2 regions of the Williamsia sp. D3 genome follow, and region 1 is predicted to be linked to the other one. Evidence: riboswitches for the same ligand, from Rfam matches in the RefSeq annotation. Region 1 holds a riboswitch; the other holds the start of a gene.
The links. A riboswitch is a leader RNA that binds a small molecule or an ion and turns the genes downstream of it on or off. The one in region 1 is predicted to bind thiamine pyrophosphate.
Positions count from the first base shown of each region.

Region 2: it holds a riboswitch for thiamine pyrophosphate, as region 1 does, so the genes downstream of both, thiO (glycine oxidase ThiO) here and W823_RS31235 (3-oxoacyl-ACP reductase) in region 1, are expected to answer to the same signal.

Region 1 covers NZ_AYTE01000001.1:14,137-18,989, reverse strand. The annotation lists gene W823_RS31245 (polyadenylate-specific 3'-exoribonuclease AS) at 1-21, shown strand, start outside; gene W823_RS31240 (class II 3-deoxy-7-phosphoheptulonate synthase) at 31-1,434, shown strand; gene W823_RS31235 (3-oxoacyl-ACP reductase) at 1,460-2,269, opposite strand; TPP riboswitch at 2,252-2,345, opposite strand; gene pknB (Stk1 family PASTA domain-containing Ser/Thr kinase) at 2,404-4,638, opposite strand; gene W823_RS31225 (Rv2175c family DNA-binding protein) at 4,788-4,853, shown strand, end outside.
Region 2 covers NZ_AYTE01000013.1:18,290-23,142, forward strand. The annotation lists gene W823_RS38145 (ABC transporter ATP-binding protein) at 1-853, opposite strand, end outside; gene W823_RS38150 (thiazole synthase) at 921-1,733, opposite strand; gene thiS (sulfur carrier protein ThiS) at 1,726-1,929, opposite strand; gene thiO (glycine oxidase ThiO) at 1,914-2,996, opposite strand; TPP riboswitch at 2,987-3,106, opposite strand; gene thiE (thiamine phosphate synthase) at 3,201-3,881, shown strand; gene W823_RS0128480 (2-isopropylmalate synthase) at 4,011-4,499, shown strand; gene W823_RS38170 (VOC family protein) at 4,539-4,853, opposite strand, start outside.

The DNA of each region.
Region 1 (4,853 bases):
CTCGATCGCGCGGGGCATTAGGCTGGGCACGTGGTGAACTGGACCGTAGACGTTCCGATTGAAGAACTGCCCGAACTGCCGCCGCTGCCGGGAGACCTGGCAGAGCGATTTGCGCAGGTGCTTGACAAGCCTGCGCTGCAGCAACCGAGCTGGCCTGAGGACAAGGCACGTGCGATGCGCACGGTGCTCGAGAGTGTCCCCCCGATCTGCCTGCCGAACGAGGTCGAGCGCCTCAAGGCGCAGCTCGCCGAGGTCGCGCTGGGACGAGCGTTCTTGCTGCAGGGCGGCGACTGCGCCGAGACCTTCGCCGACAACACCGAACCGCACATCAAGGGCAACATCCGCACCCTGCTGCAGATGGCAGTGGTGCTGACCTACGGCGCCAGCATGCCTGTGGTCAAGGTGGCCCGCATCGCGGGCCAGTACGCCAAGCCGCGCTCGTCCGACACCGATGCCCTGGGGCTGCCGTCCTACCGCGGCGACATGGTGAACGGCTTCGTCGCCGAACAGTCCGTCCGAGAGCACGATCCGTCTCGACTGGTGCGGGCGTACGCCAACGCCAGTGCCGCGATGAACATGGTGCGAGCGCTCACCGGCGCAGGTCACGCCGACCTCCACCGCGTGCACGACTGGAACCGGGAGTTCGTGCGCACATCGCCGGCCGGTGCGCGTTACGAGGCGCTCGCCTCGGAGATCGATCGTGGGCTGCGGTTCATGGACGCATGCGGGGTTCGCGACTCGAACCTGGAATCGGCAGACATCTACGCCTCACACGAGGCTCTCGTGCTCGACTACGAGCGTGCGATGCTGCGGCTGGCCGACGACCCGGAAGACCCCGACAGCGGCAAGAAGGTGCTGTACGACCTGTCCGCGCACTTCTTGTGGATCGGCGACCGGACCCGACAGCTCGACGGAGCGCACATCGCCTTCGCCGAGCTGATCTCCAACCCGATCGGTCTCAAGATCGGCCCGAGCACCACGCCCGAGCTCGCCGCCGAGTACGTCGAGCGACTCGATCCGCACAACGTGCCCGGCCGTCTCACCCTGGTCGCCCGGATGGGCAACGGCAAGGTTCGTGACCTGCTGCCGCCGATCGTCGCGGCGGTCGAGGCCACCGGGCACAAGGTGATCTGGCAGTGCGATCCGATGCACGGCAACACCCACGAGGCGAGCACCGGCTTCAAGACCCGCCACTTCGACCGCGTGGTCGACGAGGTGCAAGGTTTCTTCGAGGTCCACCACGCACTGGGAACCCATCCCGGTGGCGTGCACATCGAACTCACCGGGGAAGACGTCACCGAGTGTCTCGGTGGTGCACAGGACATCTCGGACATGGATCTGGCCGGCCGATACGAGACCGCGTGTGATCCGCGGCTGAACACCCAGCAGTCACTGGAGCTGGCGTTCCTCGTCGCGGAGATGCTCCGGGGGTAACCCGCTCGACGTCGTGGTCGGTGTCTCAGTCCTTGACGAGGCCGCCGTCGACCACCAGGTTCTGACCGGTCACCGCCCGTGCCCACGGTGACGCGAAGAACAGAACCGCGTCGGCGAACTCGGCGGGAGTGGTGACCCGTCGCAGAGGCGTGCTCTGGGCGATGAGATCGAACACCGCCTCGGGGGTGGCGGCGCTGGCGTCGGTGGTTCGCAGCAGGCCACCGGACACCATGTTGACGGTGATCGACTCGGGTCCGAGATCGGCCGACAAAGTCCGCGTCAACGCGAGCAGTGCAGCCTTGGCCGCGGTGTAGTCGTGGTAGGGCACAACCGGGTTCTGGACGAGGTTGGTCCCGATGGTGACGATGCGGCCGAATCCCGCCTCGCGCATCCCGGGCAGAGCTGCCTGTGTGGTGTGCAGGGCGCCGGCAACACTGCCCCGTAGTTGGGCGTCGAACGCCTGCCATTCGATGGCGTCGACTGCCGGCCGTGCATCGCCGTTGAACGAGAAATCGATCAGCGCGTTGTTGATCACGGTGGTGACGGGAGCTCCGAAATGCGCACGGGCGGTTGCGAACATGTCCAGCACGGCATTCCGATCGGTGACATCTGCCTGCACGGCCAGGCATCGGCCGGCCCCCAGTTGGTCGGCGAGCGCGTCGGCGGCCGCCTGGCTGCGGTGGAAGTTGATGACCACCCGCGCGCCCTGGAGAGCGAACGCCCGGGTGATGGCGGCGCCGAGTCCACGGGCCCCGCCGGTCACCAGGACGATCTGCTCGGACAGTGGCCGGTGATCGGAATCGTTCTCGGGCGCAACTGAGTTCACGATGGACATCCCTCCGCCAGCATTACCTGGTCAGGTACAGCGGGTCTGATCTCAGCCGACGTGTTCGGCACCCCGTGTCACCGGCAATCACATCACACCGGGCCACTCGAAGGAGACCGGGCATGTTCGCCGGTCGGGCAACCTCAGGGGAACGAGGTGATCTGCACCGTACTGCCCTGCTTCACCCGGGTACCGCCACCCGGATTCTGCCCGACCACGAGCGACACACTCGAGCGCGTCAGGCCCCGGCTGTCCACGGAGAGGCCGGCCGCCTCGAGTTTGCTCTTCGCGGTCCCGACCGTGTCGCCGGTGACGTTCGGGACATCGACGCCGTCGGATACGAAGATGCGCACGACCGGGTCGCGAGGGTCCACCCGCGCCCCGAAGGCGGGGCTGGCCGTGGTGATGGTGCCCGCCTTCGCGTCACCGTCGGTGGACGTGCCGCCGTCTTGCGCGATCAGCCCCGCGTCTTGCAGGACCCGCCTCGCCTCGTCGGGGGTCTTGCCGGACAGGTCCGGCACCTTGATCGCGTCGGACACCACGAGTGTGACGGTGCTGCCCGGCTCCGCGAGGGTGCCCGCGCCGGGGTCGGTGCCGATCACCTTGCCGCCGTCGACATCCGGGCTGAACTCCTTGCGGACGGTGCCGGCCTTGAGTTTCGCCGTCTTGAGCAGTGCGGTGGCGTCGTCCTGATCGCGTCCCGCCACATCGGGCACCGAGATCGGCTCGGGGCCTCTGCTGGTGATGATCTGCACTTCACTGCCGACCGCAACCGTGGTGCCGGAACTGGGACTGAGTGAGACCACCGAGCCCTTCGGCGCGGTGGCGCTGTACTGCTGGCGTGCAACCACGGGTGTGAGAGTGCGGTCGCGTAGACGTTTCTCGACCACGGCGAGCGGATCACCAGAGGAGAGGTCCGGGACTTTGGGCTGTCCCACCGAATACGACAGATCGACGTCCGAGAATCTGCTGACGCGCGTGCCGGGCGCGGGCTCGACGGCCATCACCTGGTCGACCGGCAGCTCGTTGTCGTAAGTCGGCTTGTCCACCACGTCGAGTCCGGCGTCTTCGATCGCCTCGGTGGCTGCCACGCGGTCCATCCCGTTCAGTTCCGGAACGGTGGTGAAGCGACCCGACCCGAGCCACCATCCGGCGACGCCGAGCGTCGCGGCGAGCAGCACCACCACGAGCACCCAGATCAGCGCATTGCGGCGCGACTTGCGCCGGCGTTCCTCGAACTCGGCGGCATGCGACAGCAACATGGGCGAGCCGGGCGGCGGGCCCTGGGCGTAGGCGGGTGGGGGCGTGGGCGGTTGAGGCGGTCCGTGACCTTCGGGTTGCCGGGTGTCCGGTGGAAGTGTCTGCACACGAGTCGGGTTACGGACGTCGGGTTGCGCGGCGGACTTGGCCGGCAACGGGTCGGTGAGGTCCGGGTCGACGGCGGCCCCGGGACGGTGTTGCTGACGGTCGCGGAACGCGACCATGGTCTCGCGTTCGGCGGAGCGGGTCGGCGCCGGGACGGTGAACGCGGGCAGCTGCAGATCGTCCGCGATCTCGTCGAGTACCTCGCGCATGTGATGTCCGTCGCGATAGCGATCCGCGGGGTTGCGGGCGGTCGCGGTGAGGACGAACTCATCGAACTCGCGGGGCACACCCGGGATCACCGAACCCGGCGGCGGGACGTCGTTGTGCAACCGCTGGTAGGCCAGACCCAGGGCGGTGTCGCCGGTGAAAGGTGTTCGGCCGGTGAGCATCTCGAACACCAGGATGCCGGTTGAGTACACGTCGGAACGAGCATCGGCCGACGCGGTTTCCACCTGTTCGGGGGAGAGGTAGGCAGCTGTTCCGAGGATCACGCTGTTGGAGGTGATCCCGGCGGCAGCGATCGCCCGGACCAACCCGAAGTCGACGACCTTGACCTCCCCGTCGTCGGAGATGAGGACGTTCTCGGGTTTGACGTCGCGGTGCACCAGCCCGGCACGATGCGCGGCACCGAGTGCTCCCAGGACCGGCGCCGCGACCGCGGTGACCGCGTGGGGTGGCATCGGTCCGCGCTCACGCAGCAACTCGCGCAGGGTGCCGCCCTGGACGAGTTCCATCACCAGGAATGCGTAGTCGCCGTCCGCGCCCTGGTCGTACACCGCGACCAGGCCGGGGTCCTTCAGCCGGGCAACCGACCGGGCCTCGAACTCCAGGCGGGCAAGGAACTGCGGGTCGGCCGAGAAACGCGGATCCATGACCTTGACCGCCACCGGACGATCGAGGCGCAGATCCATGCCCAGGTACACACTCGACATCCCGCCGCGGGCGATCAGCGCATCGATCCGATAGCGACGCTCGATCAGGACGCCGAGCAACACGTCGGACGGGGCGTTCACCAACTTGGGCCTTTCTCGGCAGGGCGGGACACGAGCAACGAGTCCACCCTAGCGAGGGAGTGTCGAGAAAAGATCACGGAACACGTGTGGCGCCCGCGCCCGGACCGGTGATTCGACGCTTCGACCATCGCCTGGGTACGCTCGTCCCCGTGGGTTCCGTACCGCTTTCCGAAGACACGCTGCCTGCTGACGTCGAGGTGTTGTCGGTGTCGCAG
Region 2 (4,853 bases), on a different contig from region 1:
AAGCGGTCTTGCCCGAGAGCTCGTGGAGACCGATGCCGTTGGCCGCAGCAATGTCGCCGACCTGGTCGGTGGTGACGTTTTCCAGGCGCAACGACGGGCCTGCCCCGTCGTCGGCCACCGGCACCGAACGCAGCCCGGCCGCGGCGAGCGCAGCCTGCAGTTCGCCGAGTTTGGGACTACGCACGCGGACGGTGACCTGCGCGCTGCTGGTGAAGTCCTTGACAGACGCATCCGCGATCAGCTGCCCGCGGCCGATCACCACGAGATGTTCTGCGGTGAGCGACATCTCGGTGAGCAGATGACTCGACACCAACACGGTGCGACCCTGGTCGGCCAGAGCCCGCATGAACTTTCGGATCCAGACGATGCCCTCGGGATCGAGGCCGTTGACCGGCTCGTCGAAGAGCAGGACGCCTGGGTCGCCGAGCAGTGCACCCGCCAACCCGAGGCGCTGGGACATGCCGAGCGAGAAGCCCCCGGCCTTCTTGCCCGCCACCTCGGTGAGTCCGACATCGGCCAGCACCTGGTCGACACGGTGGTTCGGGATCCCGTTGGACGCCGCCATCCAGCGCAGGTGGCTACGGGCGGTGCGGTTCGGATGCACCCACTTGGCGTCGAGCAGTGCGCCCACCTGGGTCAGCGGCCTCTTGAGGTCGCGGTACGGCAACCCATTGATGGTCGCGGTACCCGACGTGGGACGGTCCAGTCCCAGGATCATCCGCATGGTGGTGGATTTGCCTGCACCGTTGGGACCCAGAAAACCGGTCACCACACCTGGTTTCACGTCAAACGTGAGGTTGCTGACCACCTGGTTCTTGCCATAGACCTTCGTCAGGCCCTGAACTCTGATCATGGCCCTCAGTGTGCCAGAGCAGCACCGCCGCCCACCTCATCCTTGTGACTGATCTTCACCGGCGGTCTCAGCTGTCGAGCTGCGGCGACGACGCCTGTGCCCAGAACCGCTTGGGGATCCGGCCGGCACCGTGGGCCAGCCTGCCCGCGGTCACTGCCGAACGCATCGCGGCAGCCATCCGGGCCGGATCGGCAGCCCTGGTCACCGCAGAAGCGAGCAAGACCGCGTCACAACCGAGCTCCATGGCCAGGGCCGCGTCGCTCGCGGTGCCGATGCCCGCATCCAGGATCACCGGCACGCCTGCAGTCGCGACGATCATCTCGATGTTGTGTGGGTTGCTGATGCCCAGCCCTGTGCCGATCGGTGAGCCGAGAGGCATCACGGCGGCGGCTCCGGCGTCTTCGAGTCGTCGCGCGAGGATCGGGTCGTCGTTGGTGTACGGCAACACCACGAACCCGTCCTGGACCAGACGATCGACCGCTTCGATCAACTCGGGTCCGTCCGGGAGAAGGGTCCGTTCGTCGCCGACCACCTCGACCTTGACCCAGTTGGTGTCGAGTGCCTCCCGGGCCAGTTGGGCCGTGAGCACGGCCTCGGCGGCGGTCCGGCAGCCAGCGGTGTTGGGCAACACCTCGATCTGCAAGCGGCGCAACAGGTCCAGCACTCCGGTGCGTCCGCCGGCATCGACCCTGCGCATGGCCACCGTCGTCATCTCGGTGCCGGAGGCGACCAGCGCGTCTTCGAGAATCGCCAAGTTGGCGGCGCCGCCGGTGCCCGTGATGAGCCGGGACGTGAACTCGCGGCCCGCGATCACCAGGGAGTCGTCGGCAGCTGTACCCGCCTGAGTCAATTCGTCAGGTGCCGTGAGCTGTTCAGCCACCCTGCACCGCCGTGAGGATCTCGATCCGCTCACAAGGCCCCAGCTCTTGCGCCCAACGGGACTGCGGATGAACCACGCCGTCGACGGCAACGGCGACCCCGGTACGGGGGAGGTCGAGTTGGTCGAGCAATGTCAGCACGGTCGCCCCATCGGGTAGCCGAACGTCGTCGCCGTTGACGTTTACATCGGTTGCCATGCGAATCTCCCTGGTTCTGTAGCTGGTTGGTCGATCTCCTTGCCGGAGAGGATGTCTGCCACCAGATCTGCGGTGACCGGGCACATCAGGATCCCGTTGCGACCGTGACCCGTCGCCACGATCGTCCGGTCGTCGAGCCTGCCGATGAGTGGCATTCCGTCGGGTGTTGCGGGACGCAGTCCCGCCTCGGCGCTGAGCAGGTGGTACTCGCGCAATGACGGCATGAGCTCGATGGCGTCGGTGAGCAGGTCCGCCACCCCACCGGCCACGGGTCGCCGGTCGAACCCGCTGTCGTACTGGGTGGCCCCGACGACAACGCCGTCGGGCCGAGGCACCACGTACACCGCTCGCCCGTTGACCCGGCCGCGCACAACGTGTTTCGGCGGACGCAGTGCGCCGGGCGTGGATCCGAGTCGCAGAACTTCGCCCTTGGACGGATAGACCGGGAGCCCGGTCCAGAGTGCGGCCGACCCGACACCTGCGGCGAGCAGCACCTGGTCGGCGGAGATCTCCGCCAGGTCGTGCACTGTTGTGGTCTCGATCCGTACTCCCGACGTCGCCGCGCGGTCGGCCAGCACGGCCAGCAGGCGGCGATTGTCCACTGCCATCTCTCGCCGGGCCAGGTAACCACTGCGAACCCGTCCCGACACCGCGGGCTCGAGTGCGCGGATCTCCCTGCCGGTCAACGGTTCTATCGGATGGCCGCGTCGGGCCAGCCATTCGGCGACCATGGCCAACTCGCCGACGTCCGCGCTGTCGACACCCACCATCAGGCTCGAGGAGGCAGCGACCACCTGATCGTCGCCCAGCCTGTCGATGAACTCGGGCCAGCGCGACATCGCCTGCTCGGCAAACGCGAGGTAGACGTCGTCACCGGTGCGACTCTCCCCCGCAATGCCCAGCATCCCGGCCGCCACCCGAGATGCCGCGGTGGAAACGAGCCCGTCGCCGCGCTGCGGCTCGAGGTGACCTGAATCGTAAACGGTTACCTGCCAGCCGGATTCGGCGGCACGAACCGCACATGCCAGACCGATGACGGCGCCACCGACGATTGCGAGAGACTTCATCCCACCTTCTTCCTTCGCCGGCATTACCCGGATCAGGTGTAACGGTCATGGGCAGGTTCGCGACCCAGATCTCAGCCCGACGCATCCCTCGGGCACCCGTGTGTGTACTGACCGACAGACTACTCCGTCGGTTCGGACCGCAGGCCAGCCCGCTGGTTCGGCCAGGAGGCCGGGCCATGGTCTTGGCAGAAGGTAGATTCGGCGATCGTGAATGCCCGCGATCGCCTGACCACCGCCCAGCTCTACCTCTGCACCGACGCCCGGCGTGAACGCGGCGATCTCGTCGAGTTCGCGGACGCCGCGCTGGCCGGCGGCGTGGACGTCATCCAGTTGCGTGACAAGGGGTCGGCTGGCGAACGCGAGTTCGGGCCCCTCGAAGCCGCGCAAGAACTCGATCTCCTCGGTGCGCTCGCCGAGGTGACCGCACGCCACGGCGCGCTGCTGGCCGTGAACGATCGAGCGGATATCGCAGCGTTGAGCGGCGCCGATGTACTGCACCTGGGGCAGGACGACCTGCCGGTGGATCTGGCCCGCCGCATCGTGGGCGAGGACGTGGTGATCGGCCGTTCGACCCACGATGTCCAGCAGGCGACGTCCGCTGCCGAGCAGCCGGGGGTCGACTACTTCTGCACCGGACCCTGCTGGCCCACCCCGACCAAACCGGGCCGCTTCGCACCGGGTCTCGACCTCGTGCGTGCCACCGCCGACCTGGCATCGCGGCGGCCCTGGTTCGCCATCGGCGGCATCGACGAACAGCGACTCGCGGAGGTACTCGACGCCGGCGCCGACCGCATCGTGGTGGTGCGCGCGATCACCGCCTCGGACGATCCCTGTAACGCTGCCCGCCGTTTGAAGGACAAACTGGTTGCAAGGACAAAATCCTGAGGACTATGGTTGGCGAATCATGAAGCGCATTCTCGTAGTTCACCGCAGCGGGGTCTGATCCGACCGGCCCCCCGTTGCGGGCCGTGAGCGCTACCTGCTGGTCATCCTTTTCTCCGGAAGACCTTGTCGATGAACACTCTCACCACACCAGATACACCGATCTCCCCACATTCCCAGGCCACCGCGCCCGATCCTTTTGCCTCCCGCTATGGCAGATCACTGCCATCGCCGCTGCGGGCCGAGGCCGCCGGTATGACGTGGACAGCTTTCGCCGACACCTACGCGCCGACGACCGGACCGATTCGTCTCGGCAACTGGACCGCGTCGGCCGCCCCACAAGACCTCTTGCACTGTAGGGCGACCATCGCCACCGGCGACGTCATCCGATCGCTCTCGGCGACCGCGACCGGACCGATCAGCGCGCTCACCGACATGCTGTACCGCTTGGGTGCCGGCGTCGAGATCGTCAGCCTCCACCAATACGACTTCGCCGGCGGCGTGGCCACTTTCCTGCTGTGCGAGCGCGACGACCGGCGCACCTGGGCGATGGGGAACGGCTGCACCGGTCAGGAGTCGGCACTGAGTGCTCTGATCGCGGGGGCCAACCGGCTCTACTGAGAGTCGGTCACCGGTAGATCGGCGACGGCCTGTGCCAGATCAATACTGCGCTGCCACGTCGATGATCCATGTGACACCGAAACGATCGGTGAGCATGCCGAAGGCCGGCGCCCAGGGGGCGGGGCCGAACTCTTCGACGATGTCGGCGCCGTCGGCGAGCCCGTCCCACAGGGCACGGACCTCATCGACGCTCTCACCCCGGACCGACACGAAGAACGGCGAGTTCGTGAGGGTCATCTCGTTCTCGCGCCTGGTGACCGGCGTGGGCGCGGCTGCGCGTGAGGGCTCGGCAGGTGCGGGCGCGTCGTAGGCCATCAGACCGAATCCGGCCTGCCCCACGATCTGGCCGAACAC